Regions from separate parts of the Pseudaquabacterium inlustre genome, predicted to be linked through region 4. Evidence: predicted binding sites of a transcription regulator. Region 4 holds the regulator's gene; each other region holds the start of a gene.
The links. Region 4 encodes FNR, which switches genes on or off when oxygen is low (the NO sensors DNR and NnrR bind a similar motif). Its sites were predicted from a motif close to TTGATNNNNATCAA; they were not measured.
Positions count from the first base shown of each region.

Region 1: a site for FNR is predicted at 2,181-2,194, ahead of nifA (nif-specific transcriptional activator NifA). Genes of this name have one in related genera too.
Region 2: a site for FNR is predicted at 2,487-2,500, ahead of AACH10_RS03205 (hemerythrin domain-containing protein). Genes of this name have one in related genera too.
Region 3: a site for FNR is predicted at 3,059-3,072, ahead of AACH10_RS15155 (TraR/DksA family transcriptional regulator). Genes of this name have one in related genera too.

Region 1 is NZ_JBBUTH010000010.1:481,700-488,927, reverse strand. Features, by position in the region: gene AACH10_RS22305 (FAD-dependent monooxygenase) at 1-1,045, shown strand, start outside; gene AACH10_RS22300 (ferredoxin family protein) at 1,042-1,344, shown strand; gene AACH10_RS22295 (ferritin-like domain-containing protein) at 1,341-1,805, shown strand; gene AACH10_RS22290 ((2Fe-2S) ferredoxin domain-containing protein) at 1,826-2,149, shown strand; gene nifA (nif-specific transcriptional activator NifA) at 2,389-4,152, shown strand; gene AACH10_RS22280 (efflux RND transporter periplasmic adaptor subunit) at 4,178-5,047, opposite strand; gene AACH10_RS22275 (preprotein translocase subunit SecA) at 5,044-7,035, opposite strand; gene AACH10_RS22270 (efflux RND transporter periplasmic adaptor subunit) at 7,051-7,228, opposite strand, start outside.
Region 2 is NZ_JBBUTH010000001.1:728,714-735,941, forward strand. Features, by position in the region: gene AACH10_RS03190 (TonB-dependent receptor) at 1-866, opposite strand, end outside; gene AACH10_RS03195 (DUF2946 family protein) at 1,037-1,471, opposite strand; gene AACH10_RS03200 (Crp/Fnr family transcriptional regulator) at 1,569-2,372, opposite strand; gene AACH10_RS03205 (hemerythrin domain-containing protein) at 2,525-3,082, shown strand; gene AACH10_RS03210 (2-hydroxyacid dehydrogenase) at 3,083-3,982, opposite strand; gene AACH10_RS03215 (Bug family tripartite tricarboxylate transporter substrate binding protein) at 4,033-5,010, opposite strand; gene AACH10_RS03220 (aldehyde dehydrogenase (NADP(+))) at 5,054-6,553, opposite strand; gene AACH10_RS03225 (SMP-30/gluconolactonase/LRE family protein) at 6,616-7,228, opposite strand, start outside.
Region 3 is NZ_JBBUTH010000008.1:121,496-128,723, forward strand. Features, by position in the region: gene AACH10_RS15140 (hypothetical protein) at 1-467, opposite strand, end outside; gene AACH10_RS15145 (class II glutamine amidotransferase) at 916-1,677, opposite strand; gene AACH10_RS15150 (NAD(P)/FAD-dependent oxidoreductase) at 1,704-2,975, opposite strand; gene AACH10_RS15155 (TraR/DksA family transcriptional regulator) at 3,120-3,509, shown strand; gene AACH10_RS15160 (hypothetical protein) at 3,607-3,987, shown strand; gene AACH10_RS15165 (malate synthase G) at 4,081-6,276, opposite strand; gene AACH10_RS15170 (haloacid dehalogenase type II) at 6,321-7,022, opposite strand; gene AACH10_RS15175 (LysR family transcriptional regulator) at 7,158-7,228, shown strand, end outside.
Region 4 is NZ_JBBUTH010000004.1:589,134-596,361, forward strand. Features, by position in the region: gene ccoP (cytochrome-c oxidase, cbb3-type subunit III) at 1-823, shown strand, start outside; gene ccoG (cytochrome c oxidase accessory protein CcoG) at 839-2,305, shown strand; gene AACH10_RS10620 (hypothetical protein) at 2,329-2,583, shown strand; gene AACH10_RS10625 (hypothetical protein) at 2,601-2,888, shown strand; gene fnr (fumarate/nitrate reduction transcriptional regulator Fnr) at 2,922-3,665, opposite strand; gene hemN (oxygen-independent coproporphyrinogen III oxidase) at 3,836-5,245, shown strand; gene AACH10_RS10640 (urease accessory protein UreH domain-containing protein) at 5,280-5,969, shown strand; gene AACH10_RS10645 (hypothetical protein) at 6,107-6,280, opposite strand; gene icd (NADP-dependent isocitrate dehydrogenase) at 6,428-7,228, shown strand, end outside.

The DNA of each region.
Region 1 (7,228 bases), on a different contig from region 4:
CCACTACCGCAGCGACGACTACAACAAGCCGCCGTACAACCGCTACACCATCATCCGCGCGCAGTTCGACAAGTGGTTCAGCGCCAAGGTGCGAGAGGCCGGCGCCCTGCTGATCTGCGAGACCACGGTGGAAGAGCTGCTGATGGACGGCAACCGTTGCATCGGCGTGCGCTGCGACCGCCTGGGCGGCGAGGTGTACGCCGACGTGGTGGTGCTGGCCGACGGCGTGAACAGCACGCTGGCGCGCAAGGCCGGCTTCCACGGCGAGATCCAGGCCAAGAACGTGGCGCTGGCGGTCAAGGAAATCCTCTTCATGCCCGAAGAGACCATCCAGGCGCGCTTCAACATCGGTGAGGAAGAAGGCGTGGTCATCGAGATGATGGGCTCGGTGACCGAAGGCATGGTGGGTACCGGCTTCCTCTACACCAACAAGGATTCGCTGACCATCGGCGTGGGCTGCATGCTCAGCGACTTCAAGGCCAACCCGAACCGCACCGCCCCTTACGCGCTGCTCGAGAAGCTGAAGAAGCACCCCAGCATCGCGCCGCTGATCGAGGGTGGCGAGATGAAGGAATACGCCGCGCACCTGATCCCCGAGGGCGGCTTCCACGCGGTGCCGCAGATCTACGGCGAGGGCTGGATGATCGTGGGCGACTCGGGTGGCTTCGTCAACGCCGCGCACCGCGAGGGCAGCAACCTGGCCATGACCACCGGCCGGCTGGCCGCGGAGACGGTGATCGCCGCCAAGGCCGCCAACCAGCCACTGACCGCGAAGACGCTCTCGGCCTACAAGAAGGCGCTGGACGAGAGCTTCGTGATGAAGGACCTGAAGAAGTACCGCGACCTGCCCGAGGTGCTGCACACCAGCCCGCAGTTCTTCACCACCTACCCCACGCTGCTGAACCGCGCCGCGCAGACCATGTTCACCGTGGACGGCGTGGACAAGAAGACCAAGGAACGCGAGATCTTCGGCAGTTTCAAATCCGCCCGCCGTCTGGGTGGCCTGATGTCTGACGCTTTCAAAATCTGGAGGGCCGTGCGATGAGCGCCGTGGCTGCCGTGAACGTGGAAGAGAAGCTCTTCCAGAACCGCTACAAGGTCGACCACGGTCGGCCGCACATCCAGATCAAGAACCCGGCGGTGTGCAGCAACGACTGCCAGAGCCAGGCCTGCACCTTCGTGTGCCCGGCCAGCTGCTACAAGGCCGAGGGCAACCGCACGGTCACACTGATCACCGACGGCTGCCTGGAATGCGGCAGCTGCCGCGTGATCTGCACCGAGCACAGCAACGTGGCGTGGGAATACCCGCGCGGCGGCTACGGCATCCTGTTCAAGTTCGGGTGAGCTGCGTGGACGTCGAGACCTTTCTGGCCCATGCCATCGCGCTGGAGCGCGAAGCCGCCCGCCGCTACGAAGAACTGTCGGCGGCCATGCACACCGAAGGCAACCGTGCGCTGAAGGACTTCTTCGCCCGCATGGCGCACTTCTCGCGCCTGCACCTGGCTGAGGCCCAGGCGCGCGGCGGCTTCCGCACCTTGCCGGCGCTGCGCGACGACGAGTACCAGTGGCCCGACGGCATCGCCCCCGAGACCGCCGACTGGGCCGGCGTCGATGGCTTTCTCGACGGCACCGCCGCGCTGAAGCTGGCGCTCGACAGCGAGCAGCGTGGCCACGCCTATTACGCCGCCGTGTCGGCCACCACGCGCGACCCCGAGACGCGCCGCCTGGCCGGCGAGTTCGCGGCCGAAGAGGCGCAGCACGTGGCCGAGCTGCGGCGCCTGATCGCCGCGCGCAGCGCGGCCTGAGCATTTCCAGAGGTTCCCCCATGCCCCGTCCCACCCGCCATGTCTTCGTGTGCAGCCAGCAGCGCCCGCCCGGCCATCCGCGCGGCTCGTGCGCGGCCAAGGGCGCCTCGCCGCTGCTGCAGGCCTTCTGGGCCGAGCTGCAGAAGCGCAATGCCTACGACCAGGTGGCCATCACCTATTCAGGCTGCCTGGGCCCCTGCGATGGCGGCGCCAACGTGCTGGTCTACCCCGAAGGCGTGCTCTACCAGCGCGTGACCCCCGACGACGTGGTGGAGGTGTTCGAGAAGCACCTGCTGGGCGGCGAGCCGGTGACGCGCCTGGTGGCCGCACCGACCGAGTGGTAGCCCTCGACCACGCCGGCCCGACGGCCCGGACTTGATCTGCATCAAGTGACAGACACCGGCGCGGCGGCCCCCAAGATCAGGGTTCTCCCTGGGCTCGCTTCTTGCACCTTGAGACCCGTCATGCACCGCATCTCAGGCAGGTCGCCCGACAACGATGCATGGTTGACACAAGGGCAACACACGGTGCACCGGCATCGGGTGAGGTCTGCTGGAGGTGCACGATGCTGAGTCGCGGTCCGATGAACGAACGCTCGCATGTCGAGCTGATCACGGTCTACGAGATCTGCCGCATCCTCGGCGCCTCGCTGGACATCACGCGCACCTTCCGCGCGGCCTTGAACGTGCTGACCGCGCACCTGGAACTGCCGCGCGCGATGATCGTGATGCCGGGCGAGGATGGCGACGTGCACCTCAAGGTGCACAGCGCCGTGGGCCTGACCCATGAGCAGGCCGCGCGCGGCCAGTGGCAGTACGGCGAGGGCGTGATCGGCCGCGTGTACGCCAGTGGCATGCCGGTCACCGTGCCCGATGTGGCCCAGGCGCCCGAGTTCATCGACCGCACCGGCGCCTTCGGTGCGCACGACCCCGAGCACATGCTGGGCTTCATCGTGGTGCCGATGAAGACCGACCGCGCCGTGGTGGGCGTGCTGGCCGCGCAGCGCGAGGTCAGCGGCGGCGCACGCCTGTCGGACGACCAGCGCATCCTGACCATGGCCGCCACACTGCTGGCCCAGGCCGTGGCCCTGCACGGCGCCGTGCGCGACGAGCACCAGCGCCTGCAGCAAGAGGCCACGCGGCTGCAGAAAGCCCTGGCCCGCGAGCCGCGCGGGCGCACGCTGGACAACGTGATCGGCGAGAGCAAGCCGATGCAGCAGGTGTTCGTGGAGGTGCACCAGGCCGCGCCCAGCCGCGCCACCGTGCTGCTGCGCGGCGAGAGCGGTACCGGCAAGGAGGCCATCGCCCGCGCCATCCACTACCTGAGCCCGCGCAAGGACGCGCCCTTCATCAAGGTGAACTGCGCCGCACTGACCGAGAGCCTGCTGGAAAGCGAGCTGTTCGGCCATGAGAAGGGCGCCTTCACCGGCGCGGCCGGCGAGCGCAAGGGCCGCTTCGAGCTGGCCAACGGCGGCACGCTGTTCCTCGACGAGATCGGCGACATCTCGCCGGCCTTCCAGGCCAAGCTGCTGCGCGTGCTGCAGGAGCGCGAGTTCGAGCGCGTGGGCGGCAGCCGGGCGGTGAAGGTGGATGTGCGCCTGATCTGCGCCACCAACCGCGACCTGGAGCGCATGGTCAAGCGCGGCGAGTACCGCGCCGACCTGTACTACCGCATCAACGTGGTCAGCATCTTCCTGCCGCCGCTGCGCGAGCGGCGCGCCGACATCCCGCCGCTGGTGGCCCACTTCCTCGACCGCTTCAACAAGGAGAACCGGCGCAACCTGAAGATCACGCCCGAAGGCATGAAGGTGCTGACCAGCTGCTACTGGCCCGGCAACGTGCGCGAGCTGGAGAACTGCGTGGAGCGCACCGCCACCATGGTGCAGGGCGACCTGATCCGCGACTTCGCGTTCCCCTGCCGGCAGAACCGCTGCCTGACCCAGACGCTGCACTTCGTCGACAAGGCCGATGCCGTGGCGGCGGTGGAGGGGCCGGGCCACGGGCACGCGCAGGCCGGCAGCCATGAACCGGGCCCCGGCCCTGGCGGTGGCCACGCGTTCCCCAGCGGCCCGGCGGTGCCGTTCGGTGCGCACGGCGTGGACGACGACGATGCCGATGAGGACGGCGGCGACACCGTCACCCGCATCGGCCCCACGCAGCGCCTGCCCACCGCGCCCGGTGCGCGCAGCGCCTCGCAGGAGCCGCCCGAAGGCGAGCGCGAGCGCCTGATCTGGGCCATGGAGCAATGCGGCTGGGTGCAGGCCAAGGCCGCACGGCTGCTGCGCGTCACCCCGCGGCAGCTGGGCTACGCGCTGCAGAAGTACCGCATCGAGGTGCGCAAGTTCTGAGGTCGCGGGGGCGCACGGTTCGCCCTCACCCCCCCAATCGCACGCTGCAGCGGATGCCGGCAGGGATCTTGTAGCCGGGGTTGTCGAGTTGCAGGCGCACGCCGAAGGTGCCGCTGGCGGCGTCGATCACACGGTCGACCACGGTCACGCGGGCCTGATGCATGCCGCTCACATACGGCGCCAGGCTCACGCGGCCATTCATGCCCACGCGCACGTTGCCGTACTGCTCGGCGGGCAGCACCACCTCCACGTGCAGCGGGTCGAGCTGGGCCAGTTTCATCACCACCGATTTGTCCGAACGCACCAGGTCACCGCCGCCCAGCTTGCGCTCCACCACCACGCCGTCCAGCGGGCTGACGATGCTGCGCAGCTTCAGCGCCTCGCGGTCGCGCTTGAGCTCCTCCTCGTGCACGCGGGCCTCGGTCTCCATCTCGTCCTTGTCCTGGGCCGAGATCAGCTGCTTCTGGAACAGACCCTCGTTGCGCGCCACCTTGCGCCGGCCGTACTGCACGCGGGCTTCCGACAGATCGACCGCCGCCGCCTCCACGCCGGCCTGCAGCTGAGCCAGGCGCTGGCCGCGGCGCACGGTGTCGCCGCGCTCGGCCAGCACGGCCTCGAGCACACCGTCCACCGGGCTGCCCACGCTGACCACCAGCGAGGGCTCGACCATGCAGTCGTGGCCGCCGCCGGCTGCGCCACGCGGGCGCGGCGTGGGGGCCGGTGCCGGCAGCGGCGTGGCAGGCGCGGCCACCGGCTGGCCCTCGGCGTTGAGCGGTGGCGGCGCGGGCGGCAGCGGCACCAGGGCCGGGCGGGTCTGGGCGTGCGCAGAAGCGGCGGCCAGGGCCAGCAGCAGAGGGAGCGACAGGGACAGGGAAGCGGTGGGGCGGAAGCTCATTCGGGTCGTCCTGAGAAGGCCAGCAGGCGGCTGACCTGGCGGTCGGATTTCAGCAGGGCCTGACGCACGCGGGAATGCGCCTGCTCCACGCGGTGTTGGGCCAGGCGGATCAGCCACACGGCCAGCGGGCCGGCGTCATCGCCGGCAGCCCGGCGCAGGTGGGTGGCCAGGCGCGCCAGCGGCGTGCGCTGGCCCAGCTGGTGCAGCAGTTCGTCGTCCAGCGACAGCACGGCCTCGAACACGCCGGGGTCGCCCTGGCGCGCGCACCGGCCGGCCAGCTGGCGGTCGATGCGGCCGGAATCGTGCCGCTCCGACAGGATGACGTGCAGGCCGCCGAGCGCCAACGCCTCGGGCGCCAGCGCGATGTCGGTGCCGCGGCCGGCCATGTTGGTGGCGATGGTGATGCGGCCCGGCTGACCCGCGGCGGCCACCACGGCGGCCTCGTCGGCGTCCTGCTTGGCGCTGAGCAGTTGATACGGCAGGCCGCGTGCAGCCAGCGCCGCCGCCGCGCGCTCGGACGCCGCCACCGAGGGCGTGCCCAGCAGCACCGGCGCGCCGCGCGCGTGCAGCTCGGCCACGCGCTGGGCGATGGCCTGCCACTTGGCATCGGCGCTGCGCAGCACGCGCTCGGGCCGGATCTGCCGGCGCGACGGGCGGTGCGTGGGCACGCGCACCACGGGCAGGCCGTACACGGCACCCAGCTCGCCGCGCACCTCTTCGGCCGTGCCGGTCATGCCTGACAGGCGCAGGTAGCGGCGGAAGAAGCGCTGGTAGCTGATGCGCGCCAGCGGCGCCTTGGGCGCGGTGACGGTGCAGCCTTCCTTGGCCTCGATCATCTGGTGCAGGCCGCGCTCCCAGCTGCGGTCGGCCATCACGCGGCCGGTGTACTCGTCGACGATCTGCACCTGGTCGTCGCGCACCAGGTAGTGCTGGTCGCGGTGGAACAGGTGCTGCGCGGTGAGCGCCTGCACCGCCAGCTCCTCGCGCCGCAGCTTGCCGGCCCACGGGCCACCCCAGGGCGCGCTGATACGCGCCACGCTGCGGCGGCCGGCCTCGGTGAGGTGGACGATGCGCGTGTCCAGCGCCAGCCGGAAGTCCTCGTCCTGCACCAGCGCGGCGGCCAGCACCATGCCCTGGCGCGCCAGCTCGGCCTCGCCGCCGTCGCCGGCCGGGGCCGAGATGATCAGCGGCGTGCGCGCTTCGTCGACCAGCACGCTGTCGGCCTCGTCGACGATGGCATAGCTCAGGCCGCGCAGCAGCAGGCGCCGGGTGCGCGCGCCCTCGCCGGCCAGCTGGTCGACGCGCAGGCGCAGCGCATCGGTCTGGCCGGCCAGCACCAGGCGGTCACGCAGGTAGTCGAACACCACGGTCTTGTTGCTGGCGTACACCACCGGGCAGGCATAGGCGGCCTGGCGCTCGGGCGGCTGCAGGTCTTCGGTCACCACGCCCACGCGCAGGCCCAGGGCCTCGTAGACCGGGCGCATCAGCTCGGCGTCGCGCGCCACCAAGTAGTCGTTGACCGTGATCACGTGCACCGGCACGCCGGCCAGGGCCATGGCGCAGGCCGGCAGCGTGGCGGTGAGCGTCTTGCCCTCGCCGGTGTTCATCTCGGCCACCATGCCCTGCAGCATGATCCAGCCGCCCAGCATCTGCACGTCATACGGCCGCTTGCCCAGGCGGCGGTGCGCGGCGCAGCCGGCCAGTGCGAAGGCGCGCGCGCACAGCGCGGGCTGCAGGCCGTCGCGGCGCAGCGCGCGGCCCAGCTCGCGCGCGGCCTCGGCCAGGCCGGCGTCGTCCAGCGCGTCGAGTTCCGCCTCATGCTGGCGGATGCGAGCCACCACCGCGCCGCGCCGCACGCCCCAGGCGCGCCAGCGCCGCTGCAGCGCGCCGCCCAGCGCATCGGCGCGGGCCTGCAGCCAGCCGGGCTCGGGCGCCTCCTCGCGCTCGGGATAAGGCGGCGCGTCCAGCTGCAGCAGGGGGGTGGCCATCACGCCGCCGAGGCCTCAGACGCTGAAGCGGCTGAGCAGCAGGCCGCGCAGCGCGCGCCAGCCCTGCACCGCCAGCGTCTCGGGCGTGCGCTCGAACTTGGCATACAGCCGCCCGCCGATGGCCAGCGGCGGCGGCTCGGCGCCCAGATCCAGTTCGAACAGGAACAGCGAGCTGGCGGCCTTGACCTCGTGG
Region 2 (7,228 bases), on a different contig from region 4:
TCACCACCATCGGTGGCCGACACCGGCAGCGAGCTGCGCGGCGCGCTGTAGGCCTCGGCATCGGTCAGGTAGCCCGGCTCCTGCGCATCGTGCGTGAAGTGGCGCGCGCTCACGCCCATCCGCAGGCCGGCTGTCTTCCAGCCGATCTGGGCGGCCAGCGTGGTCTTGCGCGAATCCGAGTGATCGCGCCAGCCGTCGGTGCGCTTGTGGCCGATGAAGTAGTTCTGCTGCAGCGTGCCGCCGCCGGCCGCCACCTCCACGGCGTGCGCCAGCTGCAGGTCCTGGCTGTTGAACGCGCCCAGTCCCAGGCGGGCCTGCGTGCCGTTGCCGCCGCGCCGCGTGACCAGGTCGATGTTGCCGGCGATGCTGTGCAGGCCGTGGCGCGCGTCGTTGGTGCCGCGCACGATCTCGATGGCCTGCAGTTCCAGCGGGAACACGGCATCCAGGAACGGCATGTTGCCGTCGTTGCTGTTGGACGGGATGCCGTCGACCAGCAGCTTGACGGCGTTGACATTGCCCTCGCCATTGAAGCCGCGCATAGCCACCTTGCCCGAGGTGGTGCCCTGGTTGAAATGAGTCAGCAGCGCCCCCGGCGCCAGCGTGAACAGCTCCCAGGTGGCCTGCACCGACTGCTCGGCCAGCACATCGGCGTGCAGCACGTCCACCGAGGTGAGCAGGCTGCGGCTGGACAGGGGCCCGCGGCGCAGGCCGGTGATGGTGACGCGGCCGATGTCGAAGGCCGGTTCGGCGGTGGCAGAGGCTGCAGAGGCGGCCGCAGCGGCGACGGCGGTTTGTGCCTGGGCGGCGGGCAGAAGCGCCAGGCCGGCCAGGGCCAGCACGGGGTGAAGCAGGGAACGGGAGGTCATGACGGTCAGCTCGGTCTGGCGCGCAGGCACGCCGGCCGGCCGGCGCGCGGGCACGGCAGGGGGCCGGCCGGGCGGGCTCGGGGCGGCGGGGTCAGGCCGGGCCTGGCGTGCCGCCCGCGGGCAGCACCGCCAAACCCCGCCTGCGCGCGGTGTTCAGAGAAAAAGGGGGGTCAGCAGAGGGCGCGCGTGGCGCCGGCGGGCGGTGCCCGCGCCTGGGCGGGCGCCCAGGCATGCAGCGTGCGGGGGGCACGCAGGAAGGCCGGCGGTGGCGCGGCCGTGAACGGCGCCGCCACCCGCAGCACGTGGTCCGGCGGCGGCAGGGCCGTCGCCTGGTGCTGCAGCGCGCACCACGGGCAGTGCTGCAGCGCGTGGGTCATGCCGCCGGGCAGGCCGGGGGCGGCCGCGGGGTCGGCGTCCGGGGTGGACACGGCCGCAGCGCCGTCGGCCATCGCCACCCAGCGCGAGCCCTGGGCCGAGCACACCTCGGTCCAGGTGACCGGGGGCACGCCGCCGCGCGCCAGCGCCAGCAAGGGGCCCAGCGCCACCAACAGCACCGCCAGCATGGCGGTCCAGGTGATGGTGTGGCGGGCGGGGCTCAGGCGCATGGCCTGGATTCTAGGCAGCCGGGCGGCGCGGCCACCTTGAACCGGTTCAAGTTCCGCCGCGCGGCGGAACGGCGGCCGGGGTGCCGCTGCCGGCGGATCAGGCCTGGGCCAGGCGGCCCAGTGCCGCGGTGTCGAGCACGCGCACCAGGTAGCCGCTGACCTCGATCACGCCCTGGCGGGTGAAGTTGCGCATCAGCCGCGACAGGGTTTCGGGCGTGATGGCCAGCTGCGAGGCCACATCGCGCTTGCGCTCGTGCAGCCGCACCACCGCCTGCTGGCCGCTGGCATCCACCGGCTCGCAACGCTGGTGCAGCCACTGCGCCAGGCGGGCCGGCGCGTCCTTGTGCATCAGCTCGTGCGTGTTGGTGGCCAGGGCCTGCACCTCGCGGGCCAGGCCTTCGATGACGCGCTGCGCCAGCCCCGGATGCACGGCCAGTCGCGCCGCCAGCGCGGCGCGCGGCAGCTCGATCACCTGGGCCGGGCCCAGGGCCTGGGCGTCCATCACATGCGGCTCGCCGGTCCAGGCCGAGCTGAGGTCCAGCCAGGCCGGGCCGCGCACGATGCGCTCGGTGCGGAAGGTGCCGTCGGCCGTGCGGAAGCCCAGCGCCACCTCGCCGCTGCGCAGCGCCACCAGGGTGTCGGCGGCCTCGCTGCGGCTGAGCACGCCTTGGCCGGCCGGCACGGGCCGCGCCAGGGCCAGGGCCTCCAGCGCGCCGATCTCGGCATCGGACAGTGGCGCGCCGCCCAGCAGTGCGCGCCAGACTTCGGCATCGGCCGGGACGGTGGCGGAAGACTTGTTGGACACGGTGCGCAACGCGGCAGCGGGATCGCCTGGCAGCCGGATGCCGGCGGCCTCGCGCAGCACAGGTGCGCCAAGAGGTGCAGCGTAGCGGGGTTCCATGCGTCGGTCGGGTTCGGTGGCGGGTGGCGGTGGACGCCGCCCGGCATCTCCTTGGATGAGCTGGCGGCCGACGTCCCGATGGGCGAACTGTCGGCGAGCGCCACGCCCCCCGGGTTGCGTTGGATCAAGCGGCGAAGGCGACAATGCCGCCGATGAGCCGCCTGCACCGCATCACCGCCCCCGGCCACGCGGCGCCGGGGGTCGGCTTCGAGCAGCCTTTCGAGATGCTGACGGCCTGCCATGAACGCGTGGCGCGCACGCTGGCGCTGCTGGGCCGCCTGCTGGCGCACTGGCACCAGAACGGTGCCGACGAGGCCTCGCGCAGCGCCGCCGCCGATGTGTGGCGTTATTTCGAGATCGCCGCGCCGCAGCACCACCTCGACGAGGAACGGCACCTGGTGCCCCGTCTGCAGGCCAGCGCCGACCCCGCGCTGCAGGCCGCGGCCGCGCGCCTGCTGGCCGACCATGCGCTGTTCCGCGATCTGTGGTCGCGCCTGGGCCCGGCGCTGCAGGCGCTGCGCGACGGCGCCGAGCCCGCACCCGGCTGGGTGGACGACGCCCGCGCCTTCATCGACCGCCACCAGGGCCCCGACGGCCACCTGGCGCTGGAGGATGGCCTGGTGTTCCCGGCCGCCCGCCAGGCCATGCCCGAGGCCGACTGGCCGGCCATGGGCGCCGAGATGGCCGCGCGGCGGCGGCCACCGGGATGATCAGGCCGCGCTGATCAAGGTGCCCGTGGCGTAGAACGCCGCCAGGTTCTCGGCCACGCGGTCGGCCATGGCCTGGCGCGTCTCGCGCGTGCCGCTGGCCATGTGCGGGGCCAGCACCACGTTGTCCAGCGCGAAGAAGGCCTCGGGCACATTCGGCTCGTGCTCGTACACGTCCAGCCCCGCGCCGGCGATGCGCCGCTGCTGCAGCGCGGCCAGCAATGCGGCCTCGTCGACCACGCTGCCGCGCGCCACGTTGATCAGGAAGCCATCCGCGCCCAGCGCGTCCAGCACCTCGGCGTTCACCAGGTGCCGCGTCTCGGGCCCGCCGGCGGTGATGACCACCAGGTAGTCGGCCCAGCGCGCCAGCTCGGTCAGCACCGGCGCGTGCGGCCAGGCCACATCGGCCACCGGGCGGCGGCTGTGGTAGCGGATGTCCATGTCGAAGCCCGACGCGCGCCGCGCGATGGTGCGGCCGATGCGGCCCAGGCCCACCAGGCCCAGGCGCGCGCCGCTCACCTTGCGCGTCAGGCCGAAGGGTCCGCACGGCCAGTCGCCGCGACGCACGAAGCGGTCGGCCGCACTCACCGAGCGCGCCACGTCCAGCAGCAGCGCGAAGGCCAGGTCGGCCACGCAGTCGTTCAGCACATCGGGCGTGTAGCCCACGGCCACGCCGCGCGCCTTGGCGGCTGCCACCGGCAGCTTGTCCAGGCCCACGCCGAAGGACGAGATCACGCGCAGATGGGGCAGCACATGCAGCGTGGCCTCGCTCAGGCCCACGGCGGCCGAGGTGACGACCGCATCCACCCGCCCGCCATGCTGCGCCAGCCAGTTGTTGCGCGCCACCTCATCGGGCAGGGCCAGCAGATCCTGCAGTTCGTACTGCGCGGCCAGCTGCTGCATCAGGGCCGGCGGCAGGCGGCCGGTGTTCAGGACCAGGGGGCGGCTCAAGCTCAATCTGCCTTGATGTTGGCGGCCTTGACCACGTCCGCCCACTTCTTGCGCTCCTTGTCGAAGAAGCTGGTGAATTCGGCCGGGCTCATGGTGTTGACCTCGGCGCCCTGACTCACCAGGCGCTCACGCACGGCCGGCGAGCGGATGATGCGGATCAGCTCGGCATTGAGCTTGGCCACCTGGGCCGCGGGCATGCCGGCCGGCACCATCAGGCCCTGCCAGGTGCCCGACTCGAAGCCCTTGACGCCCTGCTCGGCCAGCGTGGGCACCTGGCCCACCAGCGGCATGCGCGTGCCCTTGCTCACGCCCAGCAGCTTGAGCTTGCCGTTGCTCACCATCGGCAGCGTGGCCAGCATGCCGTTCATCAGCACCTGCGTCTGGCCGGCCACGGTGTCGCCAATCGCCTGGGCGCCGCCCTTGTAGGGCACGTACTCCCAGCGCGCGCCGCTGGCCTGGGCCACGGCCACGGCCGCCACATGGGCCGCGCTGCCGATGGCCGGGATGGCCATGTTCAGCGGCTCCTTCTTCGACAGCGCCACCAGCTCGGCAAAGCTGTTGGCCTTGACCGACGGGTGCACCACCAGCAGGTGCGGTGAGTAGGCCAGCATGGTGATGCCCTTCAGGTCCTTGCTGGGGTCGAACGGCAGCTTGGTGTAGACCGACGGCGAGATGGCCAGCGCGCCGATGTCGCACAGCAGCACGGTGTGGCCGTCGTTGGCCTTGGCCACCGCGTCGGCGCCGGTGTTGCCGTTGGCGCCGGGCTTGTTGTCGACGATGACGGTCTGGCCCAGCGCCTCGCTGAGCGGCTGGCTGATGGCGCGGGCGATGATGTCCGACGAGCCCCCGGCCGGGTAGGGCACCACGATGCGCAGCGGCTTGCTGGGCCACTTGTCCTGGGCCTGCGCGGCCAGCGGTGCGGCCAGGGCCAGGATGGCGGCCAGCGCCAGGGCGCCGCGGCGGGGGATCGAACGGGTCATGTGGGTCTCCGGAAGGTTCTTGTCGTGTGTGACAGGCAGGGAATCAGAGCGGCTGGCCTTGACGGGCCGTGAGCCACGCCGGCGCGTCCTGCAGGCACACCGGGCGCAGAAAGCGGCCGAGTGCGGCATCGCCCACCGAGGTGGTCTCGGGCCGGCTGCTGCTGGGCCAGGGGCCGCCATGCTGCTGACCGGCCGACACGGCCACGCCAGTGGGCACGCCGGCAAACAGCACGCGGCCGGCGATGGCCATGGCGCCGCGCACCAGGGCGCGCACATCGTCACCCTCGGCCTGCGCACCCCACACGGTGACGGTGAGCGAGCCACCCACCGCCTGCAGCACCTGCAGCGCCTGGGCCACGCTGGCCGCGCGCACGATCAGGCTGCTGGGGCCGAAGACTTCTTCGCGCAGAGCAGCCCTGGCGTTGAAGTCCAGCGCGCTGACCTGAGCCAGTACCGGGCGCGGCGGCTGGCCGGCGGCCGCCTGCTCGCGCACCAGAAAGCTGGCCCCCGCCTCGGCCCAATGCGCCACGCCGCCCTCGAAGCCGGCGCGCATGGCCTGCGTGAGCATGGCGTGCGGGTTCTGCGTCTTCAGCGCCTCGGCCAGCTGGGCCACGAAGGCATCGTTCACCGCCTTGGCATCCAGGCCCGGCTGCAGTTGGTCGATCAGCACGATGACACCGGGGTTGGTGCAGAACTGGCCGCAGCCCAGCGTGATCGATCCGGCCAGCGTGGTGGCCAGCGTGGCGCCGTTGGCGGCCAGCTCGGCCGGCAGCGCGATGACCGGGTTGACCGAACCCAGCTCGCCATAGAACGGGATCGGGCGCGGCCGCGCGGCCGCCTCGGCGGCCAGCGCCGCACCGCCTTGCGTGGAGCCGGTGAAGGCGCCGGCGGCGATGGCCGGGTGGCGCACCAGGCGCACGCCCACATCACGCCCGCCGCCCTGCACCAGGCCGATCAGGCCGGCCGGCAGACCCTGCGCCGCCAGCACCTGTTGCACGATGCCGAACACCGCCTGCGACAGCAGCAGGTGGCCGCTGTGGGCCTTGACCACCACCGGGCAGCCGGCGGCCAGCGCCGAGGCCGTGTCACCGCCCAGCACCGAGAACGCGAACGGGAAGTTGCTGGCCGAGAACATGGCCACCGGGCCCAGCGGCACCTGCACGCGCTGCATGGCCGGATGGCCCACCGGCGGCGCACCGGCCACGGCCGGATCGTCGGTGAAGGCAAACGGCACGCCGCTCTCGGCAAGGCTGGCAAAGCGGCGCAGCTGGAAGGCCGTGCGGTCCAGTTCACCGTTCAGGCGCACCGGGCCGAGCGCGGTCTCGCGGTCGGCCAGCGGCACCAGGGTTTCGCGGGCGGCTTCCAGGCCGTCGGCCAGGCCGCGCAGCAGCGCGGCGCGCTGGGCGCCGCTGCTGGCCTGCCAAGCGGCAAAGGCCGCGGCCGCGGCCTCGGCGGCGGCATCCACCGCGGCCGGCGGGGTGGGCGCAAGTTCACCCAGCACCTCGGCGGTGCGGGCATCGAAGGAGGTCAGCATGGCGCTCATCGGAAACGGCTCTCGGTCAGTACGGATGGTGGGGGTGCGGGCGTGGCGCCTCAGATGACGCCTCAGGTGGCGCCGTGCGCCTCGAAGTACATGGCATACAGCGAATGGCAGCTGGCCATGTACAGGCGGTTGTTCTTGGGGCCGCCCCAGCACAGGTTGGCGCAGCGCTCGGGCAGGCGGATGTGGGCCAGCGGTTTGCCGGCCGGGCTGAAGACCATCACGCCGTCCAGCGCCTCGGGCTGGCCGCGCAGCGGATAGACCTTGCGGCCGCCCTGCTCCACGGCTTCGGCGGCGATGGCGCCGTTGCTGCCCCAGCCGCACCACAGGTTGCCGTCGCGGTCGACGCGAAAGCCGTCCAGCGCGCCCTGGTCGGCGGCGTCGATCAGCTTGGTCTTGTTGCTCAAAGACCGGCCGTCGGCCGCCACGTCATAGGCCCAGATGCTGCGGTTGGGCGTGCCCTTCCACTCCACCACGTAGAGCTTCTTCTCGTCGGGACTGAAGGCCAGGCCGTTGGGGTTGACGATGTCGGTGATCACGGCTGTGAGCTGGCCGCTGGCGGGATCGAGACGGTATACGTTGGTGGTGGCCTGCTCGGGCTTGGCGCGGCTGCCTTCCCACTCGCCATTGATGCCGAACAGCGGGTCGGTGAACCAGATGCTGTCGTCGCTCTTGACG
Region 3 (7,228 bases), on a different contig from region 4:
TTGGTGCGCGCGAAGTTCGACACCGTATTATCAAGTACACGCCAACGACTGGCAGCGACGATATCGACCGGTGAGACTGGATTATCCGTCCGCCTGACTCGCTCGTTGCTCAGGGTATTGAACTGCAGAAGACCATCATCAGGGAAATGCCCTTCATGCCCATTGACCTTCACGTGTGCGTTGAAATTTAGCAAGCGGTTGTTGCGTATCACCGCATGGTGTCCATTTCCGACGATATGAAATGCGTGCTCGCAAGTGCTGTCGTCAGAACATGCCCCCTTTATTTCTAAATTCTCAAAATGCCAATACGGATGCGCAACGACAAACCCCTCCTGCGCTACAAAGTTCAGTCGAACCAGCCCCGGTCGGCCCGCACGGACAACGATCGGGCGTTGCGCGAGTCCTCCGCGCTTTGTCCAGATGCTGCGCGACACGATGTATTCGCCCGGCATGAGTTCGATCACCATTCCGGGCTCGGCATCGGCTATAGCCTGAAGCAGTTCCGACAAGTTCTGGACGAGTATGAACCTCGACATGTCGTGACTGGCCTCCGACAGAGGGTCCGTGATCAGGACATCAAGGACTGCTCCGTCTCGCCAGCGCGAAGGTGCCAACGCTTGGAGCTGTTGTCCCTTGACACTGACTGACGCCAGCTCCGTGGTCGGAACTGGCCGCTCTACCCGACGCTGGACAAAGCGCAGGCCAGGAATTAGCCACTGTTCTAGGCGGGGATGTCCTTCGACGCGACGCTCCAAGTGTCGAATCAGCGATCCGGCCCCGAACTCCGAGGCAGCAATGACCACATCCAATGGGCTGCGGCCAGTGACGTACACCAGACCTGCCAGTGTTAGAACGCCAACCAACAGCGCGCCCAGCGCGACCCGGATCAAAGGTCTTACGACGTGCCGCATAAGATCAGCCGTACCCTGACGACGCGCCACCCACGAACACCCTCAACTCCCCCGCCCCGAACGCCGTCCAGTCCTCGCCGCGCGTGAGTGGCTGGGTGGCCACGATGGCCACGCGGTCGCCGGGCGAAGTCAGTGCGCCGAAGTCCACGCTCAGGTCCTCGTCGGCCAGGTGGGCTGCGCCGAAGGGGTGCTTGCGTTCCAGCCAGTGCAGGTGGGTGCTGCAATGCGCCCACAGCGCCTGGCCGTTGCCCAGCAGGCAGTTGAAGGTGCCGTGGCGCGCCGGCTGGGGCAGCAGTTCGGCCAGCGTGTGGGTCAGTTCATCGACCGTGGGCACGCTGGCGTGGGCCTTGGCCAGTTCCTGCATCAGCCAGCAGAACGCGCGCTCGCTGTCGGTGTCGCCCACGGGGCGAAAGCTGCCGTGCAGCCGGGGGTTGAAGTCCTTCAGGTCGCCGTTGTGGGCGAACACCCAGTAGCGGCCCCACAGCTCGCGCACGAAGGGGTGCGTGTTCTGCAGCCGCACTTGGCCCTGCGTGGCCTTGCGGATGTGGGCGATGACATGGCTGCTCTTGATCGGGTAGCGCTTGACGAGGTCGGCCACCGGCGAGTGCAGCGCGCTCTCGGGGTCGACGAACAGGCGCACGCCCTTGTCCTCGAAGAAGGCGATGCCGAAGCCGTCCTTGTGTTCGGTGGCGCGCGTGGCCAGGCCGGCGAACGAGAACATCACGTCGGTGGGCGTGTTCGCGTTCATGCCCATCAGCTGACACATCGCGGCACGCTCCTCGCGGGTTCGGTTCAGAGGCCCGGCACGAACAGCTTGGCGATGCCGCGCAGGCTGACCAGGTTGCCCGGGTTGCCGGTCTCTTCCAGCACGCCGGCCATGCGGCGCAGGATGCGCGCGCTCTTGTTGGCGCGCCAGATCAGCAGGTCGGCCAGCCAGGGGTGGTTGTTGACCCGGTTGGCGCGCTCGTAGAGGTCGAAACGCGGCTTCAGCGCAGCCAGGCTGTGCTCGTAGGCCTGGCGCACGAGGGTGTCGATGGCGGCCTCGGCCGCGGCTGCACCGCGGTCGCCCAGCAGGGCTTCGGCGGCCAGCAGGCCGGTCTCCATGGCCTTGCCGATGCCCTCGCCGGTGAAAGCATAGGTGCTGCCGGCGGCCTCGCCTGTGACCAGCAGGCCGGGCCGGCTCCAGCGCGCGCCTTCCAGCGAGCAGCGCAGCGGTGCGCCTTTCAGCTCGCCCACCACGGTGCCGCCGGCCATCAGCTGCGCGGCATGCGGGTGCACCTCGGTGAAGGCCTGGAACAGCTCGCGCAGGTTCACGTCCTGCATCGAGCCCTTGCCGTCGGCGGCCTGGTCATGGCTGTGGGCCAGGCCCACGCCGATGTTGAACACGCCGTCGCGGCACGGAAAGATCCAGCCGTAGCCCTTGCGCAGGCGCTTGTGCCACACCACCTCCAGCGCGCGGATGCGCGGGGCCATGGCCTCGTTCTTCACATAGCCGCGCAGCGCGATGCCGCTGGGCGTGTGGCGCTCGCACACGCCGGCGGCTTGCAGGGCCTTGGGAGCGGCGCCGGTGGCCAGCACCACCCAGCGGGCACGGATGTCGTGCGCCTGGGCACCGCCCGGGGCCTTCAGGCGCGCACCGGCCACGCGGGCGCCATCGCCTTCGCCGTCCAGCAGCGGTGCCTCGAAGCGCCAGGGCGCGAAGAAGCGCACGCCGGCACGCTCGGCCGCACGCTGCAGGATGTGGTCGAGCTGGCGGCGCGGCAGCACGGCCAGGCGGCCGGGCACATCGACACGGCCGCCGCGCGGGCCGATGCAGCCCACATGCGCCACCGGCTGGGCCAGGGCCATCACCTCGTCGTGCACGCCCAGGCGCTGCAGCGCGTGGTGGGCATCGGGGATCAGGCCGTCGCCGCAGATCTTGTCGCGCGGAAAGGGGTGCTGATCGACCTGCACCACGTCCACTCCATGCCGGGCCAGCCATTGCGCACAGGCGCTGCCGGCGGGACCGGCGCCCACCACCAGCACATCGCAGCGCGCGGGCAGCAGGGGCGTGGGGACGGTCATGGTGCGTGTCGGGGTGCTGAAGCGGCGCGCCGCCAGGGGCGTGCCGGGTGAAAGGTGCGCGATTGTAGGCAGGCCGCCACGGCTTGACCGGCATCAACGCCGGCCCGCCGGCGCAGTGCCACAGTGGGCTCAAGGAGAGATGACATGAGCACCCATCTGAACGGCCAGGACAAGACAGCGCTGCATGCGGCACTGGCCGCGCGGCGCACGCAGATCGAAGCCCAACAGCGCAGCCACCTGGCTGGCCAGACCCGCGTGGAGCATGCCCGCGAGGTGCTGCTGCAGGACGGCGACGACGCGCCACAACGCGACGCCGACCGCGAGGTGGACCTGGCCATCTCGGACCGCGAGGTGGTGGAACTGGCCGCCATCGACGCCGCCCTGGCCCGCTTGGCGAGCGGCCACTACGGCCTGTGCAGCGACTGCGACGGCGAGATCCCGCTCGCGCGCCTGAAGCTGGAGCCGCAGGCCCTGCGCTGCGTGGCCTGCGAGACCCAGCGCGAGCGCCTGCGGCCGCGCACCGCGTCGATGTAGGCCGGCCGCCCGTCGCACACGCCGTCTTCCCTTTCGACTTTCATTCCACTTTGCCAACCCGGCGCCCGCGTTGCGGCGCCGACACCGGAGAACCGTCATGTCCCTGTTCCACGCCGTCGTCTGGCTCGACCACCACCAGGCCCAGATCCTCCAGTTCGACGCCGAGCATGTCGAGGCGCAGAAGGTCAAGGCCAGCAGCCGCCACACCCGCACGCACGGCAGCGGCGTGCGCACCGAGCACGAGTTCTTCGGCCATGTGTGCGACGCGCTGTCCGGCATCACCGAGGTGCTGGTGACGGGCTCGAACAGCGCGATGGCCGACTTCCGCCACTACGTCGAGAAGCACCGCGCGCCGGTGGGCAAGCAGATCGTCGGCTACGAGCCGGTGGACCACCCCACCGAGAACCAGCTGATCGCCGAGGCGCGCAAGTACTTCGTCAAGTACGACCGCATGAACGGCACGCCCACGCCGATGTGAGCCCGGTCCGCGCGTCCCGCGCGGGCTGAAACGAACAAGGGCGCCCCGCGGGGCGCCCTTGTTCATGGTGCGGCCGGAGCGGCCGCCGCGCGATCAGGCCGCCTTGACCTTCAGGCGCCAGGCGTGCAGCAGCGGCTCGGTGTAGCCGCTGGGCTGCTCCTTGCCCTTGAACACCAGGTCCAGCGCGGCCTGGAAGGCGGCGCCGTTCGGGTTGGCCACCAGGCTCTTGTAGGCCTTGTCGTCGGCGTTCTGGCCGTCCACCTTGGCGGCCATGCGCGCGAAGCTGTCGCGCACCTGGGCTTCGGTGACGACGCCGTGGTGCAGCCAGTTGGCCACGTGCTGGCTGCTGATGCGCAGCGTGGCGCGGTCTTCCATCAGGCCGATGTCGTTGATGTCGGGCACCTTGGAGCAGCCCACGCCCTGGTCGACCCAGCGCACCACGTAGCCCAGGATGCCCTGGATGTTGTTGTCGATCTCCTGCTGCTTCTCGGCCTCGCTCCACCGGGCCTCGGCCACCACGGGGATGGTCAGCAGGTCGGTCAGCAGCTTGTCGGTGATGGCGGCATTGCCGGCGTCGCCGCTGGCCTCGATGGCCTGCTGCACCTCGGCCACTTTCACCTGGTGGTAGTGCAGCGCGTGCAGCGTGGCGGCGGTGGGGCTGGGTGTCCAGGCGGTGTTGGCGCCGGCCTTGGGGTGGCCGATCTTCTGCTTGAGCATCTCGGCCATCAGGTCGGGCATGGCCCACATGCCCTTGCCGATCTGGGCGCGGCCGCGCAGGCCGCACTGCAGGCCGATCAGCACGTTGCGGCGCTCGTAGGCGGCAATCCAGGCGCTGCCCTTGATGTCGCCCTTGCGCATCATCGGGCCGGCCAGCATGGCGGTGTGCATCTCGTCGCCGGTGCGGTCGAGGAAGCCGGTGTTGATGAAGGCCACACGGCTGCTGGCGGCGGCGATGCAGGCCTTCAGGTTGACGCTGGTGCGGCGCTCCTCGTCCATGATGCCCAGCTTCACGGTGCTGTCGGGCAGGCCCAGCAGCTGCTCGACACGGCCGAACAGCTCGCTGGCGAAGGCCACCTCGGCCGGGCCGTGCATCTTGGGCTTGACGATGTAGACGCTGCCCGTGCGGCTGTTGCGGATGCCCGCAGTGCCCAGACCCTTCAGGTCGTGCAGCGCGATGGCGGTGGTGATCACCGCGTCCATGATGCCCTCGGGGATCTCGCCGCCGCCGGCCAGCAGGATGGCCGGGTTGGTCATCAGGTGGCCCACGTTGCGCACGAACATCAGGCTGCGGCCGTGCAGGCGCACGTTCTCGCCGCGGGGGCCGTGGTACATGCGGTCCAGGTTGAGGCCGCGCGTGAAGGTCTTGCCGCCCTTGCTGACCTCCTCGGTCAGCGTGCCGCGCAGGATGCCCAGCCAGTTGCGGTAGCCCAGCAGCTTGTCTTCGGCGTCCACCGCGGCCACCGAGTCTTCCAGGTCGAGGATGGTGGACAGCGCCGACTCCAGCACCAGGTCGGCCACGCCGGCGGCGTCGCTCTGGCCGATGGGCGTGCCGCGGTCGATGCGGATGTCCAGATGCAGGCCGTTGTGCTGCAGCAGCACCGACGAGGGCGAGGCCGCATCGCCCTGGAAGCCGACGAACTGCGTGGCGTCCTTCAGGCCGGTGACATGGCCGCTGCTGAGCGTGACATGCAGCGCGCCGTCGTGCACCGTGTAGCGCGTTGCCTGGGCGTGGCTGCCCTCGGCCAGCGGGGCGCTGTCGTCCAGCACCTGGCGGGCGAAGGCGATGACCTTGGCGCCACGCACCGGGTTGTAGGCGCCGGCGCGCTCGGCGCCGCCCTCTTCACCGATGGCGTCGGTGCCGTACAGCGCGTCGTACAGGCTGCCCCAGCGGGCGTTGGCGGCGTTCAGCGCGTAGCGGGCGTTCAAGATCGGCACCACCAGCTGCGGGCCGGCCTGGGTGGCCAGCTCGGCGTCGACATTGGCGGTGGTCACGGTGAAGTCGGCCGGCACCGGCTGCAGGTAGCCGATGCGCTCCAGCTGGGCGCGGTAGGCCGGCATGTCGGTGATCGGGCCGGGGTGGGCGCGGTGCCAGGCGTCCATCTCGGTCTGCAGGCGGTCGCGCTCGGCCAGCAGCGCGGCGTTCTTGGGCGCCAGCTCGTGGGCGATGGCGTCGAAGCCGGCCCAGAAGGCCGCACGGTCCACCCCGGTGCCGGGCAGCACCTCGGTGTCGATGAACTGGGCCAGCGGGGTGGCCACTTGCAGGCGATGGATCGTGGTGCGTGCGGTCATGGGGTCAGCTCCTCAGCGTGACGGGGAAGTGTGGAAAACGGAAGTCAGCGGGCCGGAAAGAAGCCCAGCACGTCGCGCAGGCTGCGGCCGATGCGCGTGGGCTCGCAGTCCAGCTGCTCCAGCGGTGCATCGGCGCGGTTGACCCACAGCGTGTGGAAGCCGAACCAGGTGGCGCCGATGGCGTCCCAGCCGTTGCTGGAGACGAACAGGATCTTTCTCGCGGGCAGGGCCAGCGCGTCGCAGCCCAGCTGGTAGACGCGCGGATCGGTCTTGAAGCAGCGCACCGCGTCGGCCGACAGCACCGGGTCGAGCCAGTCGCCGAAGCCGGCGCTCTTCACGGCCACCGCCAGCATCTCGCGGTCGCCATTGCTCAGGATGCCGGCGCGCACCCCGCGTTCGCGCAGCGTGCGCAGCACCTCGCCGTTCTCGGGGAAGGCCGAGAGATGGCGGTACTCGTTCATCAGCCGGTCTTCGGCCGCGCGGCCCAGCGGCAGCTGCAGTTGCTGGGCACAGAAACGCAGCGCCGCGCGGGTGATGTCCCAGAACGGCCGGTAGCGCCCGCTCATGCTCAGCAGCCGGGTGTACTCGATCTGCTTGTCGCGCCAGGCCTGGGCCAGCGCCGCGCCCTGGCCGGCAAACAGCTGCTCGGCCGCCAGCGCCACGCTGTACACGTCGAACAGCGTGCCGTAGGCGTCGAACAGCACGGCGTCGGGCGTGTGGGCGGCGGTGGCAGGCAGCTTGTCCATCGTGGCCCGAACTCTATTCCGAACCTGAGCACCGATTAAGCAGATGAAAGTTCTTGGATTGATGACTTGATTGAATGCAATCAACCGCGTGGTTTCGCGATTGATTCGTGACTTGCGAGTGTGTAATCTGCGCCCGTGGACCGACTAAAGCAGATCGAATCGTTCGTGGCGGTGGCCACCAAGGGCAGCCTGACCGCCGCCGCCCA
Region 4 (7,228 bases):
CAGCAAGCGCAAGCCGATGGCTGACGACAACAGCACTGGCCACATCTGGGACGAAGACCTGAAGGAACTGAACAACCCGCTGCCGCGCTGGTGGATGTGGCTGTTCGTGATCACCGTGGTCTTCGCCGCGGCCTACCTCACGTTCTACCCGGGCCTGGGCTCCAACCCCGGCACCTTCAAGTGGAGCAGTGCGGGCCAGTGGGAGAACGAGCAGCAGAAGGCCCACGCCGCGATGGCGCCGGTCTACGACAAGTTCAAGGCCATGCCGGCCGCTGAACTGGCCAAGGACGCCCAGGCCATGGGCATCGGCGAGCGCCTGTTCGTCAACAACTGCGCGCAGTGCCACGGCTCGGACGCCCGCGGCAGCAAGGGCTTCCCGAACCTGACCGACGGCGACTGGCTGGGCGGCACCGGCCCCGAGTACATCGCCAAGACGGTGACCGAAGGCCGCCAGGGCATGATGCCCCCGATGGCCGCCGCCGTGGGCACGCCCGAAGACGTGAAGAACGTGGCCAACTACGTGCTCAGCCTGTCGGGCAGTCCGCACAACAACCTGGCCGCCCAGCTGGGCAAGCCCAAGTTCGCCGCCTGCGCCGCCTGCCACGGCCCGGACGGCAAGGGCAACCAGGCCATGGGTGCGCCGAACCTGACCGACAAGGTCTGGCTGCATGGCTGGGGTGAGGAGGCCGTCACCGCGATGGTCACTGCCGGCAAGACCAACGTCATGCCCAGCTTCCAGAAGCGCCTGACGCCCGAGCAGATCCATGTGCTCTCGGCCTATGTCTGGAACCTGTCGCAAGGCACCGCGGTCGCGGCCAAGTAAGCAGCGCAGCACCGCATGAGCGAGACCACCACCACCGCCCCGGGCCAACCAGCCGGGACCGATGACGCCGCCACGGCGGTGGTCTCGCTCTACGTCAAGCAGAAGAAGATCTATCCGCGCGCCGTCACGGGGCTGTTCGTCTCGTGGCGCTGGGCGCTGGTCTGGTTCACCCAGATCCTGTTCTATGGCGTGCCCTGGCTGAGCTGGAATTCGCGCCAGCTCGTGCTGTTCGACCTGGGCGCGCGGCGGTTCTACATCGGGCCGCTGGTGCTGTATCCGCAGGACTTCATCTTCCTGACGGCCATCCTGATCATCTCGGCCTACGCGCTGTTCCTGTTCACCGCGGTGGCGGGGCGCCTGTGGTGCGGCTATGCCTGCCCGCAGACCGTGTACACCGAAATCTACATGTGGATCGAGCGCAAGATCGAGGGCGACCGCATCGCCCGCATGCGTCTCGACGACGCGCCCTGGAGCTTCGACAAGCTCTGGCGCAAGACCGCCAAGCAGGCCGCCTGGATCATCCTGGGCCTGTGGACCGGCTTCACCTTCGTCGGCTACTTCACCCCCATCCGCACGCTGGCCGCCGAGGCCATGACGCTGGGCTTCGGGCCCTGGGAATGGTTCTGGGTGCTGTTCTACGGTTTCGCCACCTACGGCAACGCCGGCTTCATGCGCGAGCAGGTGTGCAAGTACATGTGCCCTTACGCGCGCTTCCAGAGCGCGATGTTCGACAAGGACACGCTGATCATCAGCTACGACACCGAGCGCGGCGAGCCGCGCGGTTCGCGCAGCAAGAAGGCCGACCCGCGCAAGCTGGGCATCGGCGACTGCATCGACTGCAACCTGTGCGTGCAGGTGTGCCCCACCGGCATCGACATCCGCAAGGGCCTGCAGTACGAGTGCATCGGCTGCGCCGCCTGCGTCGACGTGTGCGACGACGTGATGGGCAAGATGGGCTACGCCAAGGGGCTGGTGCGCTACGACACCCAGAACGGCCTGGCCCAGCACCTCTCGCCGGCGCAGAAGCTGCGCCGCATCTTCCGGCCGCGGGTGCTGGTCTACACCGCCATCCTGGGCCTGGTGATCGTGGCGCTGTTCGTCGCGCTGGCCTTACGCCACCCGTTCCGTGTGGATGTGGTGCGTGACCGCGCCTCGCTGGCGCGCATGGTCGAGGATGGCAAGATCGAGAACGTCTACCGCCTGCAGATCATGAACGCCACTGAGCATGCACAGCGCTACCGCATGGCCGTGCAGGGCCTGCCCGGCATCGCCATGGGGCCGGTGCCGCCGCTGTCGCTGGCGCCTGCCGAGGCGCGCTGGGTCACGCTGTCGGTGCAGATCCCGCCCGAGGCCGCGCAGAAGGCCGGTGCCGGCGCCCATCCGATCCAGTTCGAGATCGGCCTGATCGAAGCCAGCGCCGGCGGCCAGCCGGTGAACGGTGCGACGATCAGCGAGAAATCCACCTTTGTCGTGCCGCGCTGACGCGCAGCCACAGGAGACACGCCATGAGCGCTTCCAAGTCCCGAGCCCCCGCCGACGCCGCCCGCACACCCTGGTGGCGCACCGGTGTCATGTGGCTGGTGCTGGGCGGTCCGGCCACCGTGGTGGTGGCCAGCATCGCCACCGCCGTCGTGGCCTACCGCGGTGCCGACGAGGTGCTGGTGGATACCGCCTCGGCCCGCGCCGTGCCAGTCAAGCCGACCGGCAACACGCCGGCCATGCAGGCCCGCAACCACGCCGCCACCGCGGCACCGCGCTGACCGCGGCGGCGCAGCCCATGTCCACCGGGCGCTTCACCCTGCGGGCGCTGGCCATCCTGTGGCCGGCCTTCCTGATGGCCGGCGTGCTGGAAATGCTGGTGTTCGCGGTGGTCGATCCGGCCACACTGCACTGGTTCGGCGGTGCGCCAGTCGAGATCGCGCCAGCCGGTGTCTACACGCTGGCGTTCTTCGTGTTCTGGGGCGTCATCGCCACCGCCGGTGCGCTGACCCAATTGCTCCAGCAGTCGGCCGAAGAGGTCAATCGCGCCGAAGCCGCTGCCGCGCGTTCCCGCTGGCCGGCTTGAACGGCCGCAGTGGCGGCCGGTGCGCGGTGCGCCTCAGCAGGCCGCGCCGTTCACCAGGCTGTGCAGCTTGTCCTGGTCGATGATGCGGATCTGGCGCTGCTTCACTTCCAGGATGCCATCGTCCTGGAACTTGCTGAAGGTGCGGCTCACCGTCTCGAGCTTCAGGCCCAGGTAGCTGCCGATCTCCTCGCGCGTCATGCGCAGGATCAGCGCCGAGGCCGAGAAGCCGCGGGCCTTCAGGCGCTGCGTCAGGTTCAGCAGAAAGGCCGCCAAGCGCTCTTCCGCGCGCATGCTGCCCAGCAGCAGCATCACGCCATGGTCGCGCACGATCTCGCGGCTCATGATCTTGTGGAACTGGTGCTGCAGTTCGTTGAACTCGCGCGACAGATCCTCGAGCTGGCGGTAGGGGATCACGCAGACCTGCGAGTCCTCCAGCGCCACCGCGTCGCAGGTGTGGTTGTCGGTGCTGATGCCGTCCAGGCCCAGCAGTTCGCCAGCCATCTGGAAACCGGTGACCTGGTCACGGCCGTCTTCCGACGACACGCAGGTCTTGAAGAAGCCGGTGCGCACGGCGTAGAGCGACTGGAACTCGTCGCCGGCACGGAACAGCGTGTCGCCACGCTCCACGGTGCGGCGGGTGGCCACCAGGGTGTCCAGGCGGTCGAGGTTCTCGCGCGTCAGGCCCACCGGCAGGCACAGTTCGCGCAGGTTGCAACTAGAGCAGGCCACCTTGAAGGCATCGGGGCGGATCCGGTTGGCGTCGGCAGCGGTGTTCATGTCGGGCATTATGGGTTCGTCTTCGCGGTTGTCCTGGGTCAAGCCCCCAGGGGAGGGCTCGAATGTCGTCTGACCGGCCTCAAGAATGGGACCATTGTTTTCCCGGGGTGTAAAGCGCCACTTGAGCCAGATCAAGTCCATTCGCGGGGGCTGTCGGCACAGTGGCGAGCATGGATCAATCCGTCATCGATCAGGTGCCCGTGCTTACCGAGGCCATGCTGCGCCGCCTCGACCGCCCCGGCCCGCGTTACACGTCCTACCCGACCGCCGACCGCTTCGTCGAGGCGTTCGGCCCCGAAGCCTATGCCGGAGCGCTGGCCCAACGCGCGGCCGGTGCCACGGTGGGGGGTGTGGCGCCGCTGTCGCTGTACCTGCACATCCCGTTCTGCGAGTCGGTGTGCTACTACTGCGCCTGCAACAAGGTCATCACCAAGCACCACGAGCGGGCAGCCGAGTACCTGGAGGTGCTGGCCCAGGAAGTGGCGTTGAACGTGGCGGTGCTGGGCAAGGGGCAGGCGGTGTCGCAGCTGCACCTGGGCGGGGGCACGCCCACCTTCCTGAGCGACGACGAACTGTCGGGGCTGATGGCGATGCTGCGCGAGAACTTCCGCATCGCCCCGGGCGCCGAGGTGTCCATCGAGGTCGATCCGCGCACCGCCACGCCCGAGCGACTGAAGTTCTTCGCCTCGCTGGGCTTCAACCGGCTGAGCTTCGGAGTGCAGGACTTCGACGCCGCCGTGCAGCAGGCGGTGCACCGCGTGCAGTCCTACGAGTCGGTGCGCGACCTGATGCGGGCCGCGCGCGAGATGGGCTACGAGTCGATCAACGCCGATCTGATCTACGGCCTGCCCCGGCAGACGCCCGAGTCCTTCGCGCGCACCGTGGCACAGATCGCCGAACTGCGGCCCGACCGCATCGCGCTGTATGCCTATGCGCACCTGCCACAGCGGTTCAAGCCGCAACGCCGCATCATCGTGGAGCAGTTGCCGCCACCCGAGCACCGCATCCAGATGCTGGGCGGCGCCATCGCCGGCTTCATCGGCCACGGCTACACCTACATCGGCATGGACCATTTCGCGCTGCCCAGCGACTCGCTGGCCGCGGCCAAGCGCCAGGGGCGGCTGCACCGCAACTTCCAGGGTTACAGCACGCAGCCCGATTGCGACCTGATCGGCCTGGGCGTGTCGGCCATCGGGCGCATGGGGGTCACCTACAGCCAGAACGCCAAGACGCTGGACGAGTACTACGACGCGGTGCGCCAGGGCCAGTTCCCGATCGTGCGCGGTCTGGCGCTCACCCGCGACGACCTGGTGCGCCGTGCCGTGGTCATGGCGCTGATGTGCCAGGGCCGGGTGGAGTTCGAGTCGATCGAACTGGCCCACCTGATCAAGATGCGCGACTACTTCCGCACCGAGCTCGACGAACTCGCCGAACTGCAGGAGATGGGGCTGGTGACGCTGGAGCCCGATGCCGTGCAGGTCACCGCCACCGGGTGGTACTTCGTGCGCGCGGTGGCCATGGTGTTCGACAAGCACCTGCGCGCCGACAAGGTGCGCGAACGCTTCTCGCGCATCATCTGAGCCGCCGCAGCTTGCGCGGCGTCGCGTGCTGGTCATGAACCAGGCCCTGCTGCTCAGTGCGCTGCTGATGGGCCTGGCGGGCACGCCGCATTGCCTGGCGATGTGCGGCGCCGCCTGCGCCGCAGCCAGCGGTGGCGGGCGCGGCCTGCTGCCGTTTCACCTCGGCCGTCTGCTGGCCTATTCGGTAGCCGGGGCTGTCGCGGCCGCCAGTGTCGGCAGCCTGGCCGCGCTCGGGCAGGCGGTCGGGGCGCTGCGGCCGCTGTGGACCCTGGTGCACGTGGCGGCGCTGGGGCTCGGCCTGTACCTGCTGTGGCGAGGCGTGCAACCGGCCTGGATGGAGCGGCTGGGCAGCGCGCGTGGGCCGGCTGCGGTCGAGCACCGGGGCCAGTCGTGGCAGGTCGTGCGCTTACCGGCCCGGCGGTTCGGCGCGGGTCTGGCCTGGGTGGCCTGGCCGTGCGGGCTGTTGCAGTCGGCGCTGCTGGTGTCGTCGCTGGCCAACACCGCTTGGCAGGGCGCGCTGGTGATGGCGGTGTTTGCCGCGGCATCGGCCGCGGGCCTGGTGCTGGGCCCGGCCCTGTGGTGGCGGCTGTCGGGAGGGGCGGGGCGGCGCTGGCTGTCGCCGACGCTGGCGGTCCGGCTGGCGGGGGCGTCACTGGCGCTGGCGTCGGCCTGGGCGCTGGGACATGGCCTGTGGATGCGGGTGGCCGCCTGGTGCTTCAGTTGAATGGCGTCACGACGCGAGCCGGTTGCCGGTGTTCCGGGCTTGATCGCGGGTCGATCCGCCAAGAAAAACGCCCGGCACGGGCCGGGCGTTTCATGCAACAGATGGCGGCCACCAGGGCCGCCGAATCCGAAGCTGGATTACTTCTTGGCCGAAGCGGCGGCAGCCGGCTTCTCAGCCTTGGCGTCGGCCTTGGCAGCCGAAGCGGCGGCGGCGGGCTTCTCAGCCTTCTTCTCTTCCTTCTTGGCGTCAGCAGCGTAGGCGCCGGCGGTGGCGAAGGCGGCGGCGATCAGGGCGGCCAGGAGCTTGTTCATTTTTCAGTCCTTTCGAAAGTTTGAAATTGCTGCCCTTCGATGGGGCAGCCCCCACGTAACGCCCCTTGCAGTCAGTCGGTTGACAGCCCTGGTGTCCTAGAATTTGACGTTCTCTCAATCGAGCGCGGCGCGCGGAGCCACAAGCACATGTATCAGCACATCAAGGTGCCCGAGGGTGGGCAGAAGATCACGGTCAATGCAGACTCCTCGCTGAACGTTCCTGACCAGCCGATCATTCCGTACATCGAGGGCGATGGCACCGGCTTCGACATCACCCCGGTGATGCTGAAGGTGGTCGATGCAGCGGTGGCCAAGAGCTACGGTGGCAAGCGCAAGATCCATTGGATGGAGGTCTACGCCGGCGAGAAGTCGACCAAGGTCTACGGCCCCGACGTGTGGCTGCCGCAAGAAACGCTGGACGTCGTGCGCGAGTACGTGGTGTCGATCAAGGGCCCGCTGACCACGCCCGTGGGCGGTGGCATCCGCAGCCTGAACGTCGCGCTGCGCCAGGAACTCGACCTGTACGTCTGCCTGCGCCCGATCCAGTACTTCAAGGGCGTGCCCAGCCCGCTGAAGGAACCCGAGAAGACCAACATGGTCATCTTCCGCGAGAACTCGGAAGACATCTACGCCGGCATCGAGTGGGAAGCCGAGAGTGAGAAGGCCAAGAAGGTCATCAAGTTCCTCATCGACGAGATGGGCGTCAAGAAGATCCGCTTCCCCGAGACCTCGGGCATCGGCATCAAGCCGGTCAGCCGCGAAGGCACCGAGCGCCTGGTGCGCAAGGCCATCCAGTACGCCATCGACAACGACAAGCCCAGCGTCACCATCGTGCACAAGGGCAACATCATGAAGTTCACCGAAGGTGGCTTCCGTGACTGGGCCTACGCGCTGGCGCAGAAGGAATTCGGCGCCGAGCCGATCGACGGCGGCCCGTGGTGCAAGTTC